2 regions of the Pseudobacillus sp. FSL P4-0506 genome follow, and region 2 is predicted to be linked to the other one. Evidence: riboswitches for the same ligand, from Rfam matches in the RefSeq annotation. Region 2 holds a riboswitch; the other holds the start of a gene.
The links. A riboswitch is a leader RNA that binds a small molecule or an ion and turns the genes downstream of it on or off. The one in region 2 is predicted to bind cyclic di-AMP.
Positions count from the first base shown of each region.

Region 1: another riboswitch for cyclic di-AMP. It lies ahead of MKZ02_RS14235 (TrkH family potassium uptake protein); the one in region 2 lies ahead of MKZ02_RS08815 (APC family permease).

Region 1 covers NZ_JBBOOI010000001.1:2,819,230-2,840,535, reverse strand. Annotated here, with positions in the region: gene MKZ02_RS14275 (DUF1259 domain-containing protein) at 1-25, shown strand, start outside; gene MKZ02_RS14270 (DeoR family transcriptional regulator) at 354-929, shown strand; partial or broken gene MKZ02_RS14265 (PepSY-associated TM helix domain-containing protein) at 959-2,314, shown strand; gene MKZ02_RS14260 (hypothetical protein) at 2,744-2,866, shown strand; gene MKZ02_RS14255 (ATP-binding protein) at 2,841-3,944, opposite strand; gene MKZ02_RS14250 (YcxB family protein) at 4,380-4,913, shown strand; gene MKZ02_RS14245 (aminotransferase-like domain-containing protein) at 5,005-6,432, opposite strand; gene MKZ02_RS14240 (LysE/ArgO family amino acid transporter) at 6,532-7,134, shown strand; cyclic di-AMP (ydaO/yuaA leader) riboswitch at 7,478-7,618, shown strand; gene MKZ02_RS14235 (TrkH family potassium uptake protein) at 7,768-9,084, shown strand; gene MKZ02_RS14230 (sporulation protein) at 9,118-9,513, shown strand; gene MKZ02_RS14225 (sodium:solute symporter family protein) at 11,072-12,568, opposite strand; gene MKZ02_RS14220 (DUF3311 domain-containing protein) at 12,568-12,759, opposite strand; gene MKZ02_RS14215 (amidohydrolase) at 12,939-14,561, opposite strand; gene blaOXA (class D beta-lactamase) at 14,979-15,776, opposite strand; gene MKZ02_RS14205 (aminotransferase-like domain-containing protein) at 15,943-17,289, shown strand; gene MKZ02_RS14200 (AraC family transcriptional regulator) at 17,379-18,251, opposite strand; gene MKZ02_RS14195 (HNH endonuclease) at 18,397-19,317, opposite strand; gene MKZ02_RS14190 (hypothetical protein) at 19,544-19,777, opposite strand; gene MKZ02_RS14185 (thiamine pyrophosphate-binding protein) at 19,798-21,306, opposite strand, start outside.
Region 2 covers NZ_JBBOOI010000001.1:1,805,371-1,808,936, forward strand. Annotated here, with positions in the region: gene MKZ02_RS08815 (APC family permease) at 42-1,871, opposite strand; cyclic di-AMP (ydaO/yuaA leader) riboswitch at 2,090-2,231, opposite strand; gene MKZ02_RS08820 (hypothetical protein) at 2,399-2,590, opposite strand; gene nfsA (oxygen-insensitive NADPH nitroreductase) at 2,799-3,527, shown strand.

The DNA.
Region 1 (21,306 bases), 1.0 Mb from region 2:
AGAAGCCGGCCTTAAATTTTTTTGATAGTTTATGAGGAGCTGTTTCTTTCGACTTGCGAAACAGATAAAGTAACTTGAATACATTAAGAGCATGTTTTGAAAGAAGATTGTTCAAAACATGCTCTTTTTTTTCACTTATCGAGATGATCAGTAGTAATTTCATTTATTTAAGAAACTTTTATGCTATTCATTCTTTTCTCACATTTAGCTGTTATAAATGATGGTGTATACTCACATTTTTTCACATGATCTATCATAGAATCTTTAACTGTGATTTGTGAATAAAAAGGTCTTCAGCATAAGTGATTTGAAGATAGTTCTGATTGTTATTTAATAAAGAGTGGTGGGATAAAATGTTACCGATAGAAAGGCAACAACAAATTTTAACGTGGTTAGAAAAAGAAGAGACACTGCGCGTTTCAGATATCAGCAAAAGATTAGAAGTGTCCGAAATGACGGTTTACCGAGACTTAAAACCTTTAATTGATCAACAGAAAGTGTTTAAAACATCTAATGGAATTACTCTTATTGCCAACAGCTATGTTTCTTCTAATACTTGTTCTTATTGCTATAAGGATGCAAATACAAGACTATCTGTTCAATTAATTAAAAAGAATCAGCACGTGGAGAAAGCTTGTTGTCCTCATTGTGGACTTCTTCGGTTTCAAGATATAGAAAATGACGTCTCTCAAATTATTTGTCATGATTTTTTAAAAGATACAACGATAAGTGCTAAAACAGCAAGCTTTCTTTTGAATGCAGATATTAATTTGAATTGTTGCCAGCCGCAAGTTATTGCCTTTGAATCTACCAAACAAGCTAAACAGTTCCAATTAGGGTTTGGCGGACAAATATATCGTTTTAGAGAAGCTATTCAAGCTATAACTAGTGAAATGCATGACAAAGGCTGCTGCCATTTAAAACAGTAGAAAAATAGATATTTGATGGGGGTTTAGAGGTGAAAAAAAGCAACTACAATCGTTTATGGAGATGGCACTTTTATGCAGCCTTATTTATCGCACCGCTATTAATCACATTGACCTTAAGCGGTATTGGTTATCTATTTTATACAAATGTGGAAAATAGTGCTTACGACCATCTATTCTTTGGGAAGAGCGATAAAACCGAACAATTATCAATTGATGAAGGCATTGAGAACGCAGTAGAGCAATATAAAGGCTATTCTGTTTCAAAGATTATGGTATTAGAGGAACCGTATACTACACGCTTAACAATGACAAATAAAGCCGGCGACCAAAAATATGTATTTTTAGATGATAATTATCAAATGGTTGGCAGTTAAAACGCGGCATATACCTATTCAAATGTTATGAGATCAATACATAGTTCGCTTTTTGTAGGTGGAACCATTGTAAATTATTTAGTTGAATTAGCTGCCTGTTGGGCAATCTTCTTAATGTTTTCTGGTATGTACATGACATTTAAGGGACGGGCATTGAAGAAGAAACAGAATCCAACGAAGAGACAAAAAAATAAAAAATGGCATGCGTTCGCAGGAACAATTATTACCATTCCAATGATTGTGATTATTTTTACCGGCTTGCCTTGGTCAGCATTTATGGGGAATTTTATATACTCGATAGCTCAAGAGTATCCTTCTATCGGGACTCCCATTTTACAACAACAGCCGCCGGCTTCAGATATGAGTGAGATTCCATGGGCTACTCGTAAAAATGAGGCGCCCGCATCAAGTGAACCCCATGCACATCATGATATGGCGAATATGATGGATAGGCCAAATAAAAGCAATATGTTAAGTGTTCAACAATTGATGAATAAGATTGAGGGCTCCCATATTTTAAAACCATATTCAATTGTTTACCCAATGAGTGAAGCCGGGGTATATACAGTATCTAAGGGGAGTAATACTGGTGTAACCGGTTTGGATGTTAGCCCGTATGATGAAATGACAACTTACTTCGATCAATATAGTGGACAATTGATTTCAAAAGTGAGCTATCAGGATTATGGCATTTTAGCCAAATGGTTTACATGGGGGATCCCGCTACATGAAGGTCACTTATTTGGCTGGCCAAATAAACTGATTAACTTAGCTGTTTGTCTAACCTTCCTATTCGTCATTTTTTGGGGAATTAAAACGTGGCTATCTCGCAAAAAAGAGGGGAAACTCTCAGCTCCACCAAAAATATCAAGTGGTCTGTCGATTGGTTTTATCATCTTTATGGTAACTTTAGGTTTGATCATGCCTCTATTTGGTATTTCCTTAATTATCGTAGGTATTATTGAATGGATCATTCACCTTAAGCGGAAAAACATAAGCATTGTAAATTAATTGAATATGTTACGAGCGTGTGTGGATCAGTCTTTTTTTCACTTATCAAAGTTATTAGTCGTAACTGGATCGATCATTATTCCAAAGCGACAAGAGCTCGTATTTTATTCAGACAAAAACTGGACAGAACGGGCACCATCTTAGGCACCTTTTTATTTTCCCGTTGAGGGTAAGACAGGCCATTGAGCTAATGAAAGGTTTATCCCTTGGTATTTTCTCTCCTAACACGATTCCGGATACAACCCACCCGCTTTGTTAGTTTTTTGAATGTACTCAAAGAAAAGAACATGCAAGGCCAATTCGAAATGAATACTTTCCGAAGATTGAAAGCATCATCTGGTATAACGCATTAGAATGTCAGAGAAGCGGCATAAGACTATGGGAGTTGAAAAATTTAAGCGGGGGGCACCTCAAAGGGGGAGCGGGTGCATGATTCTTAATGAACAGCTGGGAGGAAGAGTAGTTGAATATCCTCCTCCACCAGCTGTTAGGTTACCGGTTGCTGATTATCATTGCCGCGGCGTGGCTAACCCTGTATTTGATGATGATTAAAAGCTTTAGGCAAATTGATTATGACGGTCGTTCCTTCACCGAGTTGACTATTAATTTCTATGGTACCGTTATGGTTTTCTATAATTCGTCTACACATCATAAGGCCTAAACCTGTCCCTTTTTCTTTTGTTGTGTAGAAAGGCTCAAATAGTCTTTTCTGTCTCTCTTGCGAAATGCCGCTCCCTTTATCGATAATTTCTATTGAGACACTCTCACCATGCATATTCTTAAGGGAAATAACTATTTCTTGCGTGGCAGGGTCAGTAGTGGCTTCAATCGCGTTTTGTATCAAGTTCATTAGTACCTGTGTTATCTGATTAGGATCGCATTGAATAGTAAATGTCTGATCGAAATGAATGGATTTAATAAGATGTATACCTTTTAAAGTAGCTTGAGGCTTCATAAATTCTACAACATGAGAGACCAAAGCCTTGATGTCCACTTCCCTAGTCTTCATGTTTTCTTTCGGTTTAGCTATAAAGATGAATTCGTTTACAATGGCATTAATTCTATTTAATTCTCTAAGAACAATGTCTATATAACTATCTATTGTTTTATCACTTGAAAGTTCCTTAATCATTTGAGCAAAACCGGTTACACACGTTAAAGGATTTCGAATTTCATGGGCAACCCCAGCTGCTAATTCACCAATTAACGAAAGCTTTTCTAGCTCTTGAATCTTGAGGGTGTTCTTTCGGTGCTCTGTAATCTCGATGGCTGTCCCATTTACTTCAATGACTCGTGAATTAATAATTACTGGAGTTAATGAAGTAAGATAATAGAATCCATTGAGGTTTCCTTCATAATTAATAATGCTGCCATTCCAAGCTTTTTCATAATAAGATTGTTTCTCATCTGCATGACTTTCAGGTAAGAAGTCATGCAAGGTTTTACCAACAATTATCGAGGGGGGAATCTCTATTTTTTTTAGAAAGTCACCTTCTGCAAATGTATGGATAAACTCATTGTTTTTCTTTATAAATTTAAATACAAATCCATTATGCTTCGGAATAAGATTTCGATAATCGATATAATTATCAAGAATGTTCTGAATAGTTCCAGTGTCATTATGAGTCATATTTGCATCCTCCGATTATTATGATGGTTAGTAAATACATTTTATGGGGTTTTTGTAATTTTTTTATTATACACTAGTTTGGGCTGTGTTTCTTTATAGTGTTAAACTTAAAGATAGAAAATCTCTAAAGATTGACAAAGGTCTTTTTTTTTATTGCTTGAAAAGGGAAGAAAATAGGTAAAGACTCAACGGTTTGACAGAGCTTTTAGTATTGATTATGTTGAAACGCCAGATGGGGATCCTGCCCACTAAAGATTTGTTCTCAAAAGGCTCCCTCGCAAGTTCCTGAAAATAGTTAGGGGAGAATACAAGAATTTTTGTAAGTAGGGTTACTGCCAGGTTTTAGTATACATTCTAAGTTTCTACGATATAATGACTCTACTCAGTTGTTTTAACGATAATCTGGAGACTAGCAAAGACATAGGGGGGACGAAGATGGAAATTAAATATGAGCTGACAAAAGATGATTACCTAGCGTTTAATCTTCATTACGTTAAGCATTCTAAAACTATAAAGCAGTCTTTATTCAGGCAACAATTTTTTGTGCCAATTATTTCCTTAATCCTGCCTTTTATTTTTCCTTTGGTTGCAGGAGAGTTTTCGGTTGGATTCTCCATTGTCTTTATGCTCGTCTCAGTCGTATGGATGATATTTTATCCAAAATATTTCTACTGGCATGTTATGAGCCATATAAACAAAAGCTTTAACGAGGGCAATAATGAGAATTTGTTAGGGGAGCATACATTTACATTTAATGATGCGGGGTTTATAGAAACGAACAGAGCAGGAGAAAGCCAGGTTAGTTGGTCCAGTATAGAAAAAGTAGAAGAGAATGACCAATATTTCTTTCTCTTCTTTAGTACTATGAGTGCCTATATTCTACCGAAACGTTCATTCTTGAATGAAACGGATCAGAAAAACTTTCAGCGTAGGATGGATCAACGAATTTCTTCAGCCGCTAGTAAGTAAGAGCTTAAATAGACTCCTTGTTATCCGTGGTTTTACTCTATAGAAAGAGTCATTATTTTGATTAAAGAATAATCAAAATAATGACTCTTTTTTAATGTTCCTGTTCCACTAATCTTGTTAAAATATTTAGTCCTTCTTTTAATTCTTCTAATGACGCATAGGCATAGGAAAGACGGATATGATGTAAGTCTCTTGTTTCATATATATATCCTGGGTTAATCAGCACATGCTGACTCAACAAATTTAGAAATAATGCCTTATTTACGATAGGTTTATGGAACCTGATCCATATGTAGAAGCCACCCTCAGATTTTTTCCACGTAGCTATTTTTTGAAATCGCTGCTCTAAAATTCCTTCTACAAATGCCGCCCGCTTTTTCAATTGTTCTCGAAGTTGAACCAAATGCCTTTCGTATAAACCAGTTGCTATCCAATGGGCAACGATTTCTTGGGAAAAGGCGCTTGAGCCGTAATCCGTTTGCATTTTAATATCAGCTAATCGTTTAATAACAGGAGAAGGGGCAACTACCCAACCAATCCGCAATCCCGCACTGAGCGTTTTGGATACACTGCCGATATAAAGCACTTGACCGGACGTGTCAAACGACTTTATGGCAGGCGAAGTGGAGTCGAATAATAATTCATGATAGACATCATCTTCAATAATCGGGATTTGCAGTTCTTTGCATGCATGATATAGTGTTTGTTTTTCCTTCATCGACCAATTGTGTCCGGTCGGATTGTGCAAGGTCGGCACACAGTAAAATAAAGATTGTCTTTTTCTTTTGAGTGTCCTTAATTTGTCTGCTAAATGGTCATCCCTTGAAACTGCAGTCATGCGCATGCCTGCAGATTGAAAGAGATGAATGGAATTTAGATACGATGGCTGCTCCTGAAAAACAATGGAGCCTGCTTCTAATAAACCAACAGCGATTAATTGAAGAGCTTGAAGGGCGCCTGAAACAATTAAAATGTTCTCCGGCGCTGTTTGAATACCTCGTTTTTTTAAGTAGCTACATAGAATGACGCGAAGCTTTTCGCTTCCTTGAGGAGAGGAATAACCGATGGCTTTTGGATTGAGCGAGATTTCTTTTAACGACTGTTCCATTTGTTTTGTTGGAAGTAAGTCGGGGGATAACTCACCTGTTCCAAGGCGGATGACATGATCCATCTGCTCATGCTCATTGATAAGCTGAATCGTATGGTAATTTGGTTTGTGAATACTGGATTCAATATGCTGCTGCCAGTTCGGCTGAGATCTATTCACAAGCACATTCCACGAATTATTGGCCACAAAGACGCCCGACCCTTTTTTCGATTCAAGAAAACCATCTGCCCTTAAGTCATCAAGCGCAAGTTGAACAGTGCTCCGATTGACGTTAAATTGCATTGCCAGCTGGCGTTGCGTGGGAATTTTTGTGCCAACTGTCCAATCCCCTCGTTCAATCTGAATCTTTATCCAATCTACAATTTGCTCTTGGATGGTTAAATGAGAATGACGGTTGGGTTTCCAATTCATTGAATTCCCTCCTAAATTGGGTGGATAAAAAACCATCCAATTGGCTGTTTTCTTTTAGTTGTATCATAGTACGATAGTAATTGGAAGGGAGTTGATGACATGGATGCCATTATCCACGGGATCATTTTAGCCTTTGGTCTTATTTTGCCTTTAGGCGTGCAAAATGTATTTGTATTTTCGCAAGGAGCCACACAGCCAAAACTGTTTCAAGCACTGCCGGCGGCTATTACAGCTGCATTGTGCGATACACTTTTAATTATCTTAGCCGTGTTTGGTCTATCCGTGATTGTTTTACAATTTGAATGGCTACGGGTTAGTCTCATGATCGTCGGAATTTTATTTTTGCTTTACATGGGGTACGCTATTTGGCGGTCTGCGCCAATGGATACGGAAGAGAATAAAGCATTATCAATCCGGCGGCAAATTATTTTCGCTTTATCTGTTTCTTTACTAAATCCTCATGCTATTTTAGACACAGTGGGAGTGATCGGGACAAGTGCATTAAGATATGTTGGCACAGAGCAAGTTTTTTTTACAATCGCCTGTGTGACAGTGTCTTGGATTTGGTTTTTTGGATTGACGATTGCAGGTGCGATTATGAAAAAGCTTGATGGTACAGGAGGGTTAATGAATATATTCAACAAATGCTCTGGTCTATTTATCTGGGGAACTGCCGTTTATCTGTTGATTGGATTGATATGACAAACAGCAAACAATAACAATATTATGTCTAGTGAAGACTCTTCTTTTATCGTTTGTCACAATGAGAATACTAGTTAGAATTTGAACGATATATATGGATACATAGAAAGAGGCTATCTCATCTTCTTGTCGATCATGAACCATAAATATAAGAGCCATTTGATTTATCAAAAAGCGAGGAAGCCTGCAAAAAATGCAGGCTTTTTTTATGGTGGTGCCTGTTTTATTGTACTGAATGGTAAAACAGGCAGGTTCAGGACTTTTAATTTGCAAATTCTATCTTTACAAATGGTTTTTCCGAGAGTATAGTAGCTATTATCAATTTAATGTTTACATTAAATCATACCTAATATCGCTTAATTCTTGAGGAAGTGGGGGACCCATTTTTGTGCATAGCACTTGGGGTGAATCCTTCGTTAGAAGGTAGGGCTACTTTCAAGGCCCGAGTCCGACAGCTAACCCCATCAGCGTTTTGAAAGGAGGTTTGCTTTGTGTTGTGTAAAGAACACTAAGTAGGGCTTCTTAGTGTTTTTTTGTTGCCCTGCTTTCAACATTAGTCCATTGCCCTTTAAGAAAAATTTAGGATTGAGAAGTGAAGAAGATACTATCGTGAACAGCAAATCCAATCATTTTATGGATCCCCCTAAGATCTTAGCAGGCGGATTTGCTCTTGTTATTTTGTTAGGAGCTTATCTTTTGACGTTGCCAGCGGCGACAAAAAACGGAGAGGGCCTATCCTTTTTAGATGCCCTTTTTACATCCACGTCTGCCACGTGTGTAACGGGCCTGGTTGTTGTTGATACAGGCACCACGTTTTCCACCTTTGGCCAGCTTGTTATTTTGGGCCTCATCCAAATTGGGGGGCTAGGCTTTATGTCGGTTGCAACGCTGTTTGCTTTTTTGGTGAAAAGAAAAATTTCCTTGAAAGAACGATTGATTTTACGGGAAGCTTTTAATTCCCCGGCCATTGAAGGGATTGTTAAACTCGTAAGGCGGGTTTTGCTTTTCACACTTGCCTGTGAGTTTATCGGGGGGATATTGCTTACCATTCGTTTCTCTTTTGATATGCCGATAGGGAAAGCGATGTATTATGGATTTTTTCATGCTATTTCCAATTTTAATAATGCAGGATTCGACCTTATGGGTGAATTTAGAAGTTTAACCGGCTATGTAGATGATCCAATCGTTGTATTAGTGATCTGCTCGTTAATCATTATGGGAGGCATCGGGTTTGTCGTCATGAACGAATTGTATGACTACCGGAAGAGAAAACACTTATCTCTACACACAAAAATTGTTCTGGTGACAACCTTCTTGCTAGTTGGAGTAGGAACGGTTTTAATTTTCTTGTTGGAATTTCACAATACAAAAACATTGAAGCCTTTATCGTGGACGGGGAAGTTTTTAGGCGCTTTGTATCAATCAGTAACAGCGCGTACAGCGGGATCGAACACACTAAATATTGCTGATTTGACAGATACATCTTTGTTCTTGATTATCTTTTTAATGTTTATTGGTGCTTCTCCTGGTTCTACAGGTGGAGGGATTAAGACAACGACTTTTGCTACGCTGGTTGGAGCGGTCATGTCCCAGATTAAAGGGAAGGAAGAGGTTGTTTTTTTCGAAAGACGAATTGATTATAAATTAATCTATAAGTCTCTTACGATTATATTAAGCAGCCTATCAGTTGTTGTTATTGTAACAATGATTTTAACGATTACGGAAACAGGCAAGGGATTTTTGATGATTGTTTTTGAAGCTACGTCAGCTTTTGCCACAACAGGGCTATCGATGGGATTAACACCGGATTTAACTCCTATCGGCAAGGTGGTCATCATACTCGCCATGTTTACAGGAAGGTTAGGCCCTTTAACGTTAGCAGTAGCACTTACGCTGAACCGTCAGCCTGATCGGTTCCGTTATACAGAAGAAAAAATAATGATTGGATAAGTTTATGCCATTATGCAGGAGGATTTACGGATCGTGATTAGAGAATTAATCAGCCAATGCTTTTCACGTATTGGTTCAGCACACATTCACCTTGTTTTAGATAAGAGAGAGTTTGCTCCAGGAGAAAAAGTGACTGGATACTTCTCTCTTGAAGGCGGGTGGTTTGAACAGGAAATTAAGAGGCTTGAATGTGATTTAGTCGTCACAGACAGCAAGACGCAAACAGAGCAACTGGTTGAAGGGGCTGTGACAAGACTGATGTCAAAATCAATTGTCTCCAAAGAATCAGATCAAATCCCATTCACGTTCCTGTTGCCAGCTGAATTAGATTCTTCATCTGATAGCCGCTCATATCGTTTTCACACGAGAGTCGTTTTTAGCAATGGAGCCAAAAGCATGGAACACGATGAAATTAAAATTTTGAGATAAAGGCATTAACAGTGACGAAAACAAGGCATCCCTGAGTGTTCAGGAAGATGCCTTGTTTTGCTTTTGGCAAAATCATGAAATGGTTAAAAAGGGAAGTAGATAAGAGGGAGGTGACTCATCATAAAATTGTTTCAGTTCCTAATTATGTCTTTTGCGTATTCTTTCATAATTTTGTCAGAGGATGAATTATCGGCAAGGGAGATGGTTTGGATAAAAAAAGATCCAATCAATCAAGAATGTTAAAAATGAACGTTCTATAATGGATTAAAAGGATAAAAAATTTTACAACAAGCAATAGCGCAGCAAAAGCTTTAGCAAATAACTTTTTTATTTTATTTTTATATAGATCACATTCAAATTTAAAAAAAGATGGATTATTAAGCGGCATGTTTACAAAAGAATATGACCGTCGGCTTAATAAGTCGTGTTAAAAAGCATCTCGTTTCATTTTTAAAATATCTCAATATTAGTAGTATACTTAACAAATGAGATAAAATGATATAACTTCCTATAATTTATATTATGTTAACTAAAATAAAACGTAAATAACATGGTCTAACTAATCTTCTCCCCTTTAGTCCTCCTAATAATTATTATCTCGCAAATTTTACATAATCCTTGTATACTTCTACTTCGCGCATGACTGTCTCACTAACTGCCGATCTTTCACCTTAGCTTGGCGCTACATATATCACAGAAATATAAACGTATATGAAATACACTGCGGGAATGAGTGAAATAATTATGCCGAGTAATCTAGTTTCTAACTTATACTGCAAAACTAAGCCAATAATCCAAACTAGTAACCAGATCAGTATGCGATAATCATTTGTGGGCTCATCCGTGTCTGCTATTCCGCTAATTAAAAAGCCTATAAAACTAGAAAAAGCAACAAATAATCCGGTCACAACATTCATGATAATCCATACAATTCGACTCATTTAAGTTCGACCTCTTTCTTTGCAGCGTTTTAATACGAACCTCCGAAATAGTCACGCAGAAAATGCGCTCTGGGGGTATGTGTTTGTTTGACAATCCTTTGAGGTGTTTTTGGATGAACTTCTGCTGCTCCTTGAATTTAGAGAACATTAAACATCATGGATACATGTTTTGGGGAATTTTTGTATTTATCCTTTGAGAGAAAACGTTGAATCGTTAAAGTAGACAAAGAATTATTAGTTTACATAATTACAGAGACTATTCTATTTTCTAACGCATACTAAAAGCCAATCTACTTCTGTAAGTATGTAAGTGGAATTATTTGCTGCCCAGGTTGTTTACAGCCATTTGAATACTCCGGGTCTAGGTAAAGAAACAAGAGTGCCTCCTCCCTCTTGTTTCACTCGTTTTCTCTTAAAGACATAATAAGTCCGATCAAGAAAATGAGCGGAAACAAATACCATATGATCAATGCTGCCAACAATGATAGTAATGGATAATACTATGACAATCGCCGCTTTATACCACCTTCCTTTCTTGTCGTACTATCATTTTTTAACCTATATACCTACATAAATGCATATAAAGGCGATCCTGAATAGCGGATCGCCTCCTTCCTTTATTTCATAAGATTTTTTGACGGTTCTTGGTAGACGGGTTCTGTTTCAGAATGGATTAAATGATTGGTCCCTAGACTGATAATTATGGCTACAATGACATTGACCGCTACCGCAATGGCTCCTGTGTTGATATCGTTAAGGACCGGAGGAATAGACGGGAAGAAATCAACCAGCTTAGCGGATGTAACCGTTGCATATAAAACGATGGCAACTCCCGTAATGATTCCTGCCATGGCACCGAACTTATTCATGGCACGCTGGTTGAAAAAGCTGAATAACAATGCCGGAACAAGTTGGGCAATTAAACTGTAAGACATAATATTCAATATTGCTAAAGCATTGCCGCCTGTAATCGTGAAAACGAACGCAATGACGATAATGACTAAAACGAAGACTTTGGAAACAATCAACTGCTGACGATCAGAAGATTTGGGGGCTATCAATTTATAAAATCCCGTCATTAATCCAATGGAAGCAGACATTAACATCACAGAGACTGGAACTAAGGCTGTGAGCAAGCCAGCCGCTCCGACAATGCCCACCACCCATGGATCAAATGTTTGAAGAGTTAAACGCAATAAAGATAAATCTCCATCCGCTCCTTGTAACCCCGGGATCTGTATGATAGCTGCAAAGCCGATGAAAAATGCGAATAACAGGAGCAAGGTATATAAAGGCAAGGTGATCGCATTTCTTTTCAATGACTTCTCTCCCTTGGCGGATAAAACAACGGAAAAGGAATTCGGCAATAGATAAAAACTGAAGGCATTTAGGATCACCGTAGACACGAACCAGGAAATGCTCAACCCTTCAGTTGATAAAACGAGGCTTTCAGGTTTGACTGCTTCTACCGCTTTGAATAGAGGCTGAATTCCACCAAAGTAATGGAAAGGAATATATAGTCCAAGAAAAACGATAACAAACAAAATCATGATGTCTTTAAGAACGGCAGTCCAGGCGGATCCGTGAATTCCTGAAATAACGACATATATAGTAGCAATGACAGCTCCTATCGTACTTGCTGCAAGCGGACTAATACTTCCATAAGACGCTTCTGAGACGATGATTCCCAGACCTTTGAGCTGGATGACGATGTAGGGAATCAACGCGATCGTTCCGATAAAGCTCACTACCAGACCTAATATGGGACTGTTAAATTTTGAAGCAAAATAGTCAGGCTGAGAGATGATGTTATGCTGTTTAGCATAGCGCCAAATGTTCGGAACGATCCAATACGAAACGACGTAAGCCAGACAAATATAGGCAGGGACATAGAATGCGGCTGCACCTTTTGAATACGCCCATCCGCTGCCACCCAGAAAGGTAAAAGTTGTATATACCTCACCAGCGATCAGCAGGAAAACAAAAAGGGTACCGAACCCTTTGTTTCCAACGGCAAATTCATCTACATTCATTTTCTTCCCATGTGTGGCTCGAATACCGAGAAAGAGAGCAATCGCAGCGAAGGCGAATATGATAATCAATGCGATGTTCATTATTCTTCGCCTCCCTGGTTAGCAGGATCATACTTATAGACGATAGCCAGGATAGCTGATGACAAAATCATCCATAATACGATCCAAAACAGCAGGAATGGCAATCCCAATACATACGGTTCAATTTTATTGACAAATGGCAGCAAGAAGCATATTCCGATGAAAGGCACAATGAGCAATAGTTTAATCATAATTCCACTCCTCCTATTGATAGTGCGCTGTCCATAGGAGCTTTTAGTCTATAGAAGTATTTCCTTCTTTCTCTGTTCGGAACATGGTTGTCGCTCCATTTTCCCCTTGATGGTCTTTGGCTGATGACAAGTCCTGTTATTAGCTGTTTTGCCCAATCTGTTGGGTATCGAGCCTTTAATTATGAACGTGCAGTTGCCTTTGTCCGCTCAAAAACAATTTCACCATCTATCATCGTTAGTTCGACCTGAATATCTTTCAGATTTTCCTCGGATTCTTTCAAGATGCTGCGGTCTAAGACAACCAAATCAGCCAGTTTACCCGCTTCTAAGCTGCCTTTGATGGTTTCTTCAAAGCTGGCGTATGCGCCGTTATAGGTATACATACGAATCGCCTCTAGCAAATTTATTTTTTGAGCCTCTTCGAACGAAGTGCCGTTTTTCATGCAGCGGTTAACGGCTGTATAGATGCCGATAAATGGATTACAGGTCGTAATCGGAGCATCGGATCCAGCGGCAGCTACAATTCCTGCGTCGATAAAATCACGGGCTGGATACATGTAATTCACACGGCTTCCATAGTTATGTAGATAACTTTCTCCAAATTCATACGGGAATGGCGGATTCGGCACAGGGATTATATTTAACTTTTTCATTCGCTCTTGCAGATCAGGGCTTGCAATGCCCGCATGTTCGATGCGATGCCGATGATTTTCCCGGGGAACTTCTTGCAGCGCCTTTTCCACAACATTTAAGTACATCTCAATGGCGCGGTCTCCCTGAGCATGAACAGTTATTTGATAGCCTCGCTTATGGGCTTCTCCTAATACTTCATAGATCTCATCTTCCGAGTAATACAGTATGCCATGGTCTTGTTTATTGCTCGTGTACCCTTCCCTAGTCGCAATTGTTGGCCCTGTACTGCTGCCGTCTGTGAAAAGCTTGGCCGGACCGATTTTGAAAAACTCATTTCCCGTACCTGTGATGACACCGGCCTCCATCATATTCAAGGTGAATTGTTTACAGTCATTCAACGTGCCGATCATGGCATAGACACGGATTTTTAGGTCACCGCTGTGGGAGGCAAGCTGGAGGAGTCGATAGCTTTCCTGATTAAAGGTTCCTGCTTCATGTACGCTTGTTATTCCAGCCTCTATAAAATGCTGCTGAGCGATAGAAATAGCTTGCTGGATTTCTTGTGGAGTGTATCTGGCGGTTTCATTCATTTTCATATAAGCGGTTTCGATAAGGCGTCCTGTAAGGTTGCCATCCGTATCTTTTTCTATGCTGCCACCTTGGGGATTGATTGTATGTGCATCTATATTGGCTAACTGAAGGGCATAGCTGTTGGCGACACCGATATGGCCACACGTTCTGGTGATCACGACCGGGTGTTCCGTGGAAATGGAGTCGAGTTCTTCTAGAGTCGGGTAGCGTTTTTCGTCTATCGTTCTTTCGTTGAAGCCCCAGGCCCGCACCCACTGGCCCTTTGGTGTATTAGCGGCTCTTTTCTTTAACGCAGTCAATAAGGCATCCATTGACTGCATGTCTGGCTCTTTGCAGCTTAAGTTCAATTGGAAAACGCCGTACAGGATGAGATGTAAGTGAGCATCAATGATACCGGGAAGCAATGACTTTCCATTCAAATCAATTACTCGTGTTCCTTCGCTTGCAAATGCTTGCAACTCTTCATTAGAACCAACAGCCAAAATTTTATTTCCCTTGATTGCGATGGCTTGTTGAATAGAATCCTTTTCATCTACAGTCATGACCTCACCGTTCAAAAAAACGATATCTGCCTTCATCGAATCCCTCCTATTTTTGAAACATTCTATCAATTATTGGTAATTTGAAAAATATAGCATGAAATGATAGGAAAGATAATACCCAAAAGGTAAGGTTGTTTCTCCTATTAATTGGACAATTTGTTAATGAGGAGAATGAATCTAAACATTAGAATACACGCTGAAGCTAACACCTATTATTTTGGATGAACTCACCATAAATACTACAATATAGTTATCTTTGTATAATTTAATTAGTGGAAAATGAAAAAAATCACGGGTTTATACAGGGATATTATTTTATTAATATATTTATTAAATCGGATTATAGACGATAACTTGACAGAAGCTAGATGAAAAAGAAAGAGCCTATATTAATTTATGATAGGCTCTTTCAATCCTTTTAAATTAAGTTTTCATGCATCATTATCAACCCTCTTATCTGATAATGTTCACTTGCTTCAATGCTTCAATAGCAATATTTTTAGCTTCTGTACCTGATCCGCTGAGGTTAACGGCAAATACCCAAGTTTCTTTTTTTGTCTCTATGAAGCCCACATACCAGCCCAATCCCATGTCCGAAAGCCTTGTTCCTGTTTTCCCATGAAGCGTGTAATGGTCCTGCTCATCCTGTATCATGATTCGTTTAACTGTTTTTTGGTTTTTTTTCTTCAATGGCAGTTTTTCTTCTACAAGGTCTTCTATAAATTCAGCTTGCTCCATTGCTGAAATCTTCAATGTGCTATCAAGCCAGAATCTATCAATACCTCCTGATAGATTCTTGTTTCCATATCCGATTCGGTTAATGTTTTCTTGCATCTTCATTTCACCGATATCTCTCGCCAAGTCCTGATAAAACCAGATAGCTGACTCTCGCATGGCTGAAGCTAACGAGTGGTCCCGATTCCAGCTTTCAAATTCTCTGATCACTCCATCCCAGCGCTTTACTTCATATTCGTCCCTTACAGCGCCTGTTTCTAGTCCGATTAAAGCGTTAGGCACCTTAAAGGTGGATTCAGGTGTCAGTCTTTTTGTACTTCTTTTACTGTTATACACGTAAGTATGGTTGTTTTTTAAGTTCTTAAGTACCATTGTGCCGTCTTTGCCATTAAACAATTCTTCAATTTCCAGCTTCTTTGTTTTTTGAACTTCCGCATTCGCTGCTTTTGATGCACCTGTGAAAACCAACATGGCGGAGACGAAAAAGAGTATGGCTAGATGAATAAACTTTCTAATTGGCCTTTTCTTAGAGTCGTACATTTTCAATGTGATTTCCTCCTTTTTTACTGAAGTTACATGCCCCTTCTGGTAATTTATACTATAGGGAAATCTTCTTTCATGGTAGAGGCTAAAAATGTCATCTGTGCCCATACAGATGGCGAAGATGGAGGGCTTTATAGAGATGAAATACGAAGAGATTATAAATGAAATTCAGAGTAGAGTAGCCGATGGCCGGCTTAAGCCTGGTGAGAAGTTGCCCTCTATTCGTTCACTTTCAGAAGAGTTTAGCTGTAGCATTAACACAATTATTAAAGCCTACAATGAACTAGAAAAAGCGCATAAAATTTATTCAGTTCCCAAAAGTGGTTATTTTCTTGTAGGCAGCCAGAACTTGGCGTCTAATCCTCCGCAGGAATTCATTGATTTCTCATCCGCTGGTCCTGATAAATGGCAGATGCCTTACCGCGATTATCAGCACTGTATTAACCAGGCCATTGAACTATACAAGGAAGAAATGTTTCAATACGCAGAACCTCTTGGCCTACCGTCACTGCGCTATCAGCTTTCCAGGCAGCTGCAAGAGCTGCAAGTTTTCACGCCCCCGGAAAGAATTTGTGTGGTCTCTGGCTCCCAGCAGGCTCTTGATATTCTTGTAGCTCTCCCCTTTCCAAATGGAAAAGAGGAAATCTGTGTGGAGCAGCCGACCCATTTCAGCTTTATTGATTCTATTTGCTCCCGTGGCTTACAGGCAATTGGAATAGAGATGACAAGGGATGGTATTGATCTAGCATATTTAGAAAAAGTATTCAAAGAAAGGCCAATTAAATTTTTCTATACCGTCTCTAGATTTCAAAATCCTACTGGATACAGCTATACGAACAAGGAAAAAAAGAAAATTGTGGAATTGGCACAAAGATATGATGTATTCATCATTGAGGATGATTACATGGGAGATCTTGACACAAGAAAAAAGGCTGATCCTATGTTTGCGTATGATCCGTCCGGTAGAGTTATTTATACAAAAAGTTTTTCAAAAGTCCTATTACCCGGCTTGAGACTGGGAGCAGCCGTCCTGCCAGATGCCCTTCTAGGATTATTTGCGAAAGCTAAATTTGCTGCGGATGTTCATACCCCTGTACTGACCCAAGGTGCATTAGAAATTTATCTTCAAAGCGGGATGTATAATGCTCACATTGAGGGGCTTAGGAAAGTCTATAAAAGAAAAGGAAAGATACTTAAACAAGCGTTTCGTAACTATCTTCCAAACGAGGTAGTATTCACTGGTGCTGACTCCGGTTTTTATTCTACCATTCAATTGCCTTCTCATATGAAAGCAGCACACCTCGTCCATGGCCTCAAGAAAAAGAATGTGCTTGTCCAAGATGCGACCGGAATGTATCTCCCCTTGTATAAAAAGGAGAATGTCATCCGCTTAAGTGTTTCTCAAGTAGAGGATAAAAAGATTGAGGACGGGATTAGGAAGATTGGAGAGGAAATAGGTTTGCTTGTAAGTTCAGGTAAAAGCTAGCTTTAATCACTTTCGTCGAACATAGGCGTACGTAGTGTTGATAAACTAGAAAGAAAAAAGATTGCTTAACAGCAATCTTTTTTCTTTCCTCATTTGACCGCAATCCAAATTTCTGAGTAATAATCTGGACTTGTTGGATTTCCAGCTGAATAGACTTCTAATTCTGGCGCACCCGCATGCTCATAGCCGCTGGAGGGAAACCATTCCGAGAAAATTTGCTTCCAAGCATTTTGCATGGAATGAGGCATAGGGCCATGCACTTCGAATATCGCCCATTTGGCTGCCGGGATTTCCATGCTCAAAAAGTTGCCAGGCTTATCAGATGCATGGCCTTCACAAGCAGCAGCAATCCAGTATTCCATGCTGTCAGGCTTTGTATTGCGCTTATCTACACATATACCAAGAATCCCTTTAATATCGCCGTCATTTAATTCAAGAAGTTTGTCAGCCGTTCCGTCATTGTTCGCTTTATCCCACATCTTTGGAATGGCGATAAGATTTTTTCCATCCTCTAAAGATAACTCCTTCTTTACCCCTGTCACGTGGAAACTTTCTTTTTTTACAATTGAATATTGCATGGGTTCTGCTCCTTTCAGACTCACCTGAATTGTCAGGCGGTTATAAGATTTCAGCTTTCCTCTAAAGTTTCTTGCTTCAGTTGGCGTCATGCCATGCTGCCTGCGAAAAGCTTTAGCAAAGGATTCGGGAGTTTCATATCCATACTTGTAGGCCAGATCAATGACCTTGCTGTCAGTTTGGGTCAGCTCCTGTGCCGCCAGTGTCAAGCGTCTGCCTCTGATATACTCTCCAACTGCCATATCCGTCAAAATGGCGAATGTGCGCTGGAAATGATAAGCGGACGCATTCGCTTCTTCTGCCACCCTTTCGATTGAAAGGTCACTATCGAGCAAATGCTCTTCAATATAATCGATTGCCTTCTGCAGCGATACGATCCATGCCATAATGTCCATCACTCCCTTGCTTCCATCTTATACATTTCAGAAACTCTTTTCCGGTCATTTCATGCTTTGTTGTGACAGGGGTGTTATGTAGAAAAAGCAAAAGGCATAAGGAGGCCAATTCCTCTATACCTTTTCTGTTAGCATGTTACTGCCGAAAAACATTCTTTTTATGCCATCTAAAATAGGGTTTATTTTCTTCGTAGCGAGCAATTTTCATTTTAGGGTGAAGCCTATAATTATCGTAATCTATTTCGGGTATTTGCGGTGAAATATGCAGACGCCCCCGGCCATCAAAGGCAATATAGCCTTTGTCGTATAAAGCATCATGATTGCAACATAAAAGCACGCCATTAAACGGATCTAGCCGCTCTATATCAGTGCTGTCTTTCCATGGTTTCGAATGGCTTGCTCGTAATAATGCAGGAAGTTCGATGCCACAAAGTGCACACTTATGCTCCCATAATGGTAATAATTCACGTTTGAACTTTTGCTGACCTAAACGAATTTTCGCTTTTGCTTCTGCTTCCGTTTCAGCAATCATCGGTACAATCGTATTGCGCTCTGTTTGACGAACGATGCCCATGGCTAATTCAAGCTGTTCGAGTTCTACTTCGTAAATATTAAGGTCGCTAATAAGTTCTAACAATTTAATGGCTAACTCTTCATTGCATGGATATAAGTACCCTTGATTTCCGTTGCCATCTTGTTGGAAAGGTGAATATTTAAGCGGCAGCAGAGGACGCAATGCATCGAAACTCGTACGTATGTTTAAAGGTACTTCTAATTCATGATAATGAAGCGGCACTAAATAGCCGTTTTCTCCCCATTGCTCAAAACTTTGCATAGCAACTGGTTTGGTCGCTTCTTGACAATTTGATGAGGCAACACTGATCGCAACGATCTCTCCTTTTACGTAATGAAAGACTCTGTCACCCTCTTTCACTTCAGTCATACGCAACCATGAATGCGGGGTATTGCCTCCTTTATCTTTTTGAGGAGACCAAATAATACCTTGCTCTTTTTCTTCTTGATAAGTGTGGCCTTGCATGACAATAAAGCTATTCATACGATATCCTCAATTCTATAGGTAAATTAAAAAATTCATTTACATTCGATTATACATCATTTCTCCTTTTACTTTCTAACTGTTCTCTTTCAGGCACCTTCTATTCTTTAGTTTTGTGCAGACCAAAAAGCTCATAAGTCTCTCCGGACGACTCATGGGGAAAGTAACGGCCAAAAGTATCGTGTCATTTATGCTTAACGGAGTAAATTTTATCTCTCCGATCGCCTTAAGACTCTCGATAATAATAGATTTTTCCATTGTCCTCTCGCATGTTAATACGGCCGATGGATTCTAGATAAGTCACATTTGTAATGGTTTGAACGAAAGCGGACATCGCCCGGTCTTGAGGCAGTCTATTTCCATAAATATCTTGGGGTAGAAGATTTTTATCAGGAAATGGGTGATAATCCGAAGGAGGAGTATCATAAATAATTATTTTCAAAGCAAAAAGCTGTGGCAATGGATGGCCACAGCTTTTCGTTATTTACTGCCCGGGAAGACAGCTTGCTCTGTACGAATATCTACTAATGTAGGGGAAGGCGTATTGAATGCTTCCTGAAGAACATCGTCTAAGTTCGAATCTGATTCGATACGAAAACCTTTCCAGCCACAGGCTTCAGCTATTTTAACAAAATCCGGGTTGGTCAGCTCCACGCCTACCTCCTCCTCACCGGCTGCTTTCAGTTTATCTCTTTCCATTTGCAGGGCATGATTATTCATTACAATGACAGTAATGTCGAGCTCATAGCGTGTAGCTGTTAAGAGATCGGCCAGCGTCATTTCCAGTCCGCCATCCCCAACAACAGCTACTACTTGTTTCTCCGGCTTCTCAAGCTTCGCGGCCATAGCAGCTGGAAGGCCGAAGCCCATAGTTCGCCAATACCCTGAAAAGAGAACAGTCTGGTCTTTTTGCCGTAGGTTACGGTTCATCCAGACAGTGACATTTCCTGTATCGAGTGTAAGAATAGCATCTGCATCTACTGTCTGTTCGATCGCCCGGACAATGGTCGAAGGATAAACTGGAGAGCCGGAAGTATGACTTTCCTGTTCATTTTGACGAGCCCACTTTTCTTTAGCTTCACGGCAGCGAGCTAACCAGTCGGCAGAATGTGAAAATCCTTGAAGGCTCTTTATTAACAGTGGGACAACTTCCTCTGTTTTACCAGTAATTCCGAGCTCCACGGGGATGCCTTTTTCCACTTTATCAAAATTCTTATCGATTTGAATAATCCGCGCATCAGTTGGCACATATCCTTCAGGCCACCATGTAGTGCCGGCAAGCAGTACAACATCCGCTTCTTTGAATACTTCTGGCGCATAAGGATTTCCACCTTCGCCGATCCCCTGCAAAAGGTTCGGAGAGGATTCGTTCAATAACCCTTTGCCGCCCAGGCTAACAAGAATACCTGCCCCCCACTGTTCAGCGAGTTGTTCAATTGCCTCTGGATCGGTGGATGCACCAGCACCTGCAAGGATCATTGGGCGCTTGGCTGTTTTCATGATGGCCGCTGCCTGATCCAAGCTTTCCTGAGTGAAAGTGTCCCCTCCTTCTATCACAGCCGGCAGTTGTCTTGGTTTAACAACAGTCGTTTTGTCTAAAAGATCTTTTGGAACAGAAAGGTGGCTCACAGCTCGCTGGCCCATAGAGGTTTGCACTGCTTTTTGTAAAAGTTCAATAATTGCATCCTGGTTCGCTAAGTTTGCAGAGTAAGAGGCAAATGGCTTCACCAGCTCCTGCTGATTTACATATTGCTTATAAGCTGTCCCGATCTTATTAGTGGGGGCTTGTCCGGTAATAGCAAGAACGGGTACCTGATCAGCATAGGCGTCTCCTAACCCATTCAATAGGTTAGCGACTCCCGGACCCATTGTAGAGATACAGACACCCAGATTGCCTGTTAACTTTGCTTCTGCTGATGCCATAAAGGCTGCTGTTGATTCATGCTTGACTGCGATGAATTTAATTCTATCCTGCTTGGCCATTGCATC
Region 2 (3,566 bases):
TGTCATCCTCTCGAAGAGGTGTTTCGTAATTTGAGTAAAGATTATTTTTTAAATCGATAAGGGACGGTAGTGACAATGACATTCTTTTGATAAAGAAGGTAGATTCTTAAACGTAAGCTCGACTGATTGTGTAATATGTCCTGCCATCTCTTCTTCGTAATGAATTGTGGAATAAGTACGGTTAAGGTATGGTTCCTTTCATTCGCTTTTTCCACGGCTATGTCAATAAACCGGGCGAGAGGCCTCATTAAGCTTCTATATTGAGAATGCAGAGTAACAAGACGGACATTAGGCTTCCACTTTCTCCATCTCTCCTCCATTTGTCGTTCGCTTTCACGGTCAAAAGCGACGTAAACAGCAATGACAGTATCACCGATTAGTTCGGCATAATTTAAGGAATTTTCAACTACCTTTGTAATGCCGGCAACCGGGACAATGACGACATTTCCTTTAAATTGAAGTGCTTCTTCTCCAGATTTAATTCTCAGTTGTTCACCTGTTGCCATATAATGACTTTTAATTCGATGAAACATAAAGATAATAATCGGTAAGAAAACTAGCACAGGCCACACTTGAGAAAACTTAGTGGTAAAGAAAATCACCACAACAGTTAAGCTAATGAGCGCGCCGATTAAATTAACTGTTAATTTATACGTCCAGCCAACAGGCTTCTCTTTTACCCACTTTACAATCATGCCTGATTGGGAAAGGGTGAAGGGAATAAATACACCAACGGCATACAATGGAATAAGCTGTTCAGTTTCCCCCCTAAAAGCCACGATAAGTAGAATAGACATGATGCCGAGCGTGACGATTCCATTTGAGTAACCAAGCCGGTCTCCACGCATGAGAAACATCCGTGGAATATACTTGTCCGTTGCTAAGTTAACGGCTAGCAATGGAAAAGCAGAAAAACCAGTATTAGCCGCAAGAACTAAAATAAGAGCTGTAGTTCCTTGAACAAAGTAATAAATGAAATTTCTACCGAATACTTCAGACGAAATTTGTGATACCACTGTTTCTTCTGCTTTAGGAGTGATTCCTAGCCAATAAGCTAAAAACATAATGCCAGAAAAAAGAATCGCCAAGATAATCCCCATCATTATTAAGGTGTTTGCTGCATTTTTAGCAGCGGGTTCCTTAAAGTTAGGAACCGCATTAGAAACAGCCTCTACTCCAGTAAGAGCTGAACAGCCGGATGAGAAAGCTCTGAGCAATAAAAACAGACTGATGCCAGGAACGGCTGTTCCGATCGGAGAGTGCAGATCACTCGGTATTTGTCCGGTTGCAATTTTCCATAAACCTACGGCTGAAAGAAGAAGTAAGGCGGCTACAAATAAATATACTGGATAAGCAAGAACAGAAGCAGATTCTGTTACCCCTCGTAAATTCAAAATCGTAATTAATACAACTAGTAAAGCAGCAATAGATACATTATGTTCGTGCAATTGCGGAAAAGCAGAGGTGAGAGCGTCGGTTCCGGCTGATACACTCACCGCTACGGTTAAAATATAATCTACTAATAGGGAGCCTCCTGCAATGAGTCCGGCATTTTCTCCCAAGTTGTTTCTCGAGACAATGTAGGCCCCACCACCGTGCGGATAGGCATAAATAATTTGGCGATACGAAAGAATTAAGGCCGTTAAGAGAACCAGTACTCCAATGCCAATAGGAACAGAATACCAAAAAGCAACTAGACCGATTGTAGACAGCACAATTAAAATTTGTTCAGGTCCATAAGCTACAGACGAAAGGGCGTCTGAGGATAAAATAGCCAGCGCCTTTAACTTACTGATTCTCTGTTCTCCTAGTGCACTCGTTTTAAGCGGCTTGCCAATTAAGGCTTTTTTCATTAGTGAATAACGTGTCATGATGACCTCCAGAAAAGTAAATCAATCATATAGTGAGAAAGCATACGTTTATTTTTACTGTAAGAAAGCTCTTCTGTAAAAAGTTGATAAAATTATAATTCCCCCTTTGATCGTTACCAATCCTAGTAAAAGCTCACAGAGCGCTTTTAATTCTAAAGAAAACACAAAAAAGAACACTAAGGTGTTACTTAGTGCTCTTTTAAGACAACACAAAGCAAACCTCCTCTCCAAACGCTTATGAGGTTAGCTGTCGGGTTCGGGCCATGAGAGTAGCCCTACCTTCTTAATGAAGGATTCACCCCAAGTGACGATGCACAAAAATGGGTCCCCCACTCCTTAGGGATTAAGCGATATAAGGTATAATTGAGTTTACATATAAAATTTATTTAGCTAATATACTCCTGAAAGATTGGTTTGTAAAGAGAAAATTCATATTATTTTTTAGTTGGCTGAATAGCTAAAGAAAGAATAGAACTCCTTAAATCTATACATATTTAAAAAGACGTCTGCTCATACAAGACGTCTTTTTAAATCCATTCAAGGTAAAGAGCTACAGCAAGTAACACGAGGATAGATAGCAGTATCACATCAAATGTCGTTGGAAAAAAGATCGTTCGAATCCCCTGAAATATGCAAAATGGAACGGCTAGCTGGCAGCAGACCGCTCGGACTGTTCGAAGCCATGGAGGTAACGAGTAAGGATTGTATCTTCTTCTCAATTATTACACCTGCCTGTGAATTCATAAGCACGAGTAGCGTGCTATGAAAGGTTCTTCTTTTACTATATGTATGGAAACAAAGAGAGGTGATTTTAGAGGAGGAGAGCAGGAACGTTGACAGCGTTTAAAAGGTGATTTACGTTAAAAGAAGAACAGGTCTATACATACGCTTTTTATATGACGAAGCAAACAAGGAAGGAAGGATAAGATGATAGATTTATTGAAGTCTCATGCATCTGTTCGAAAATACACAGACGAACCCATTTCAGATGAAGTATTTCACGAGTTGTTGGAAGTTGCCCAACATGCCGCAAGCTCTCATTTTGTGCAGGCTTATTCCGTTGTGCGCGTGAAGAATGAGGAGAAGCGCCTGAAGCTTGGAGAGCTGTCTAAAAATAAACAGCAATTTGAATCTGCGGCCTTGCCGCTTGTTTTCTGTGCGGATTTAAAACGTCTGGAAAAAGCCGTTACCCTTCATGGGAAAAAATTCGAAGGTAGCACGGCAGAAAATCTGCTTGTAGCTGTTATCGATACGGCTCTACTTGCCCAAAATTTTGTAATAGCCGCCGAATCCAAAGGATATGGCATCTGTTATATTGGCGGGGTTCGTAATAATCCGCAGGCAATCAGCGACTTGCTTCAATTGCCTGACTATGTGATTCCATTATTTGGATTGACGGTAGGTGTGCCAGCAGAATCAAACGAAGTAAAGCCACGCTTGCCAATGAAGGCAATTTTGCATGAAGATGTATATGATGAGGAAAAGTATAGTCGCCTACTTCCTGAGTATGACGAGCAAATGCATAAATATTATGCAAGCCGTACAACAAATAAGAAAGATGCAGGCTGGACGAGCGGCATGGCAGCTTTTTTATCCGAGCCACGGCGGGCATATATGCTTGAATTCTTGCAATCAAAAGGCTTTCTAAAAAAATAATAGAGGAAAGATTGACGCCCCTGCCTGTTTTCAGATAAT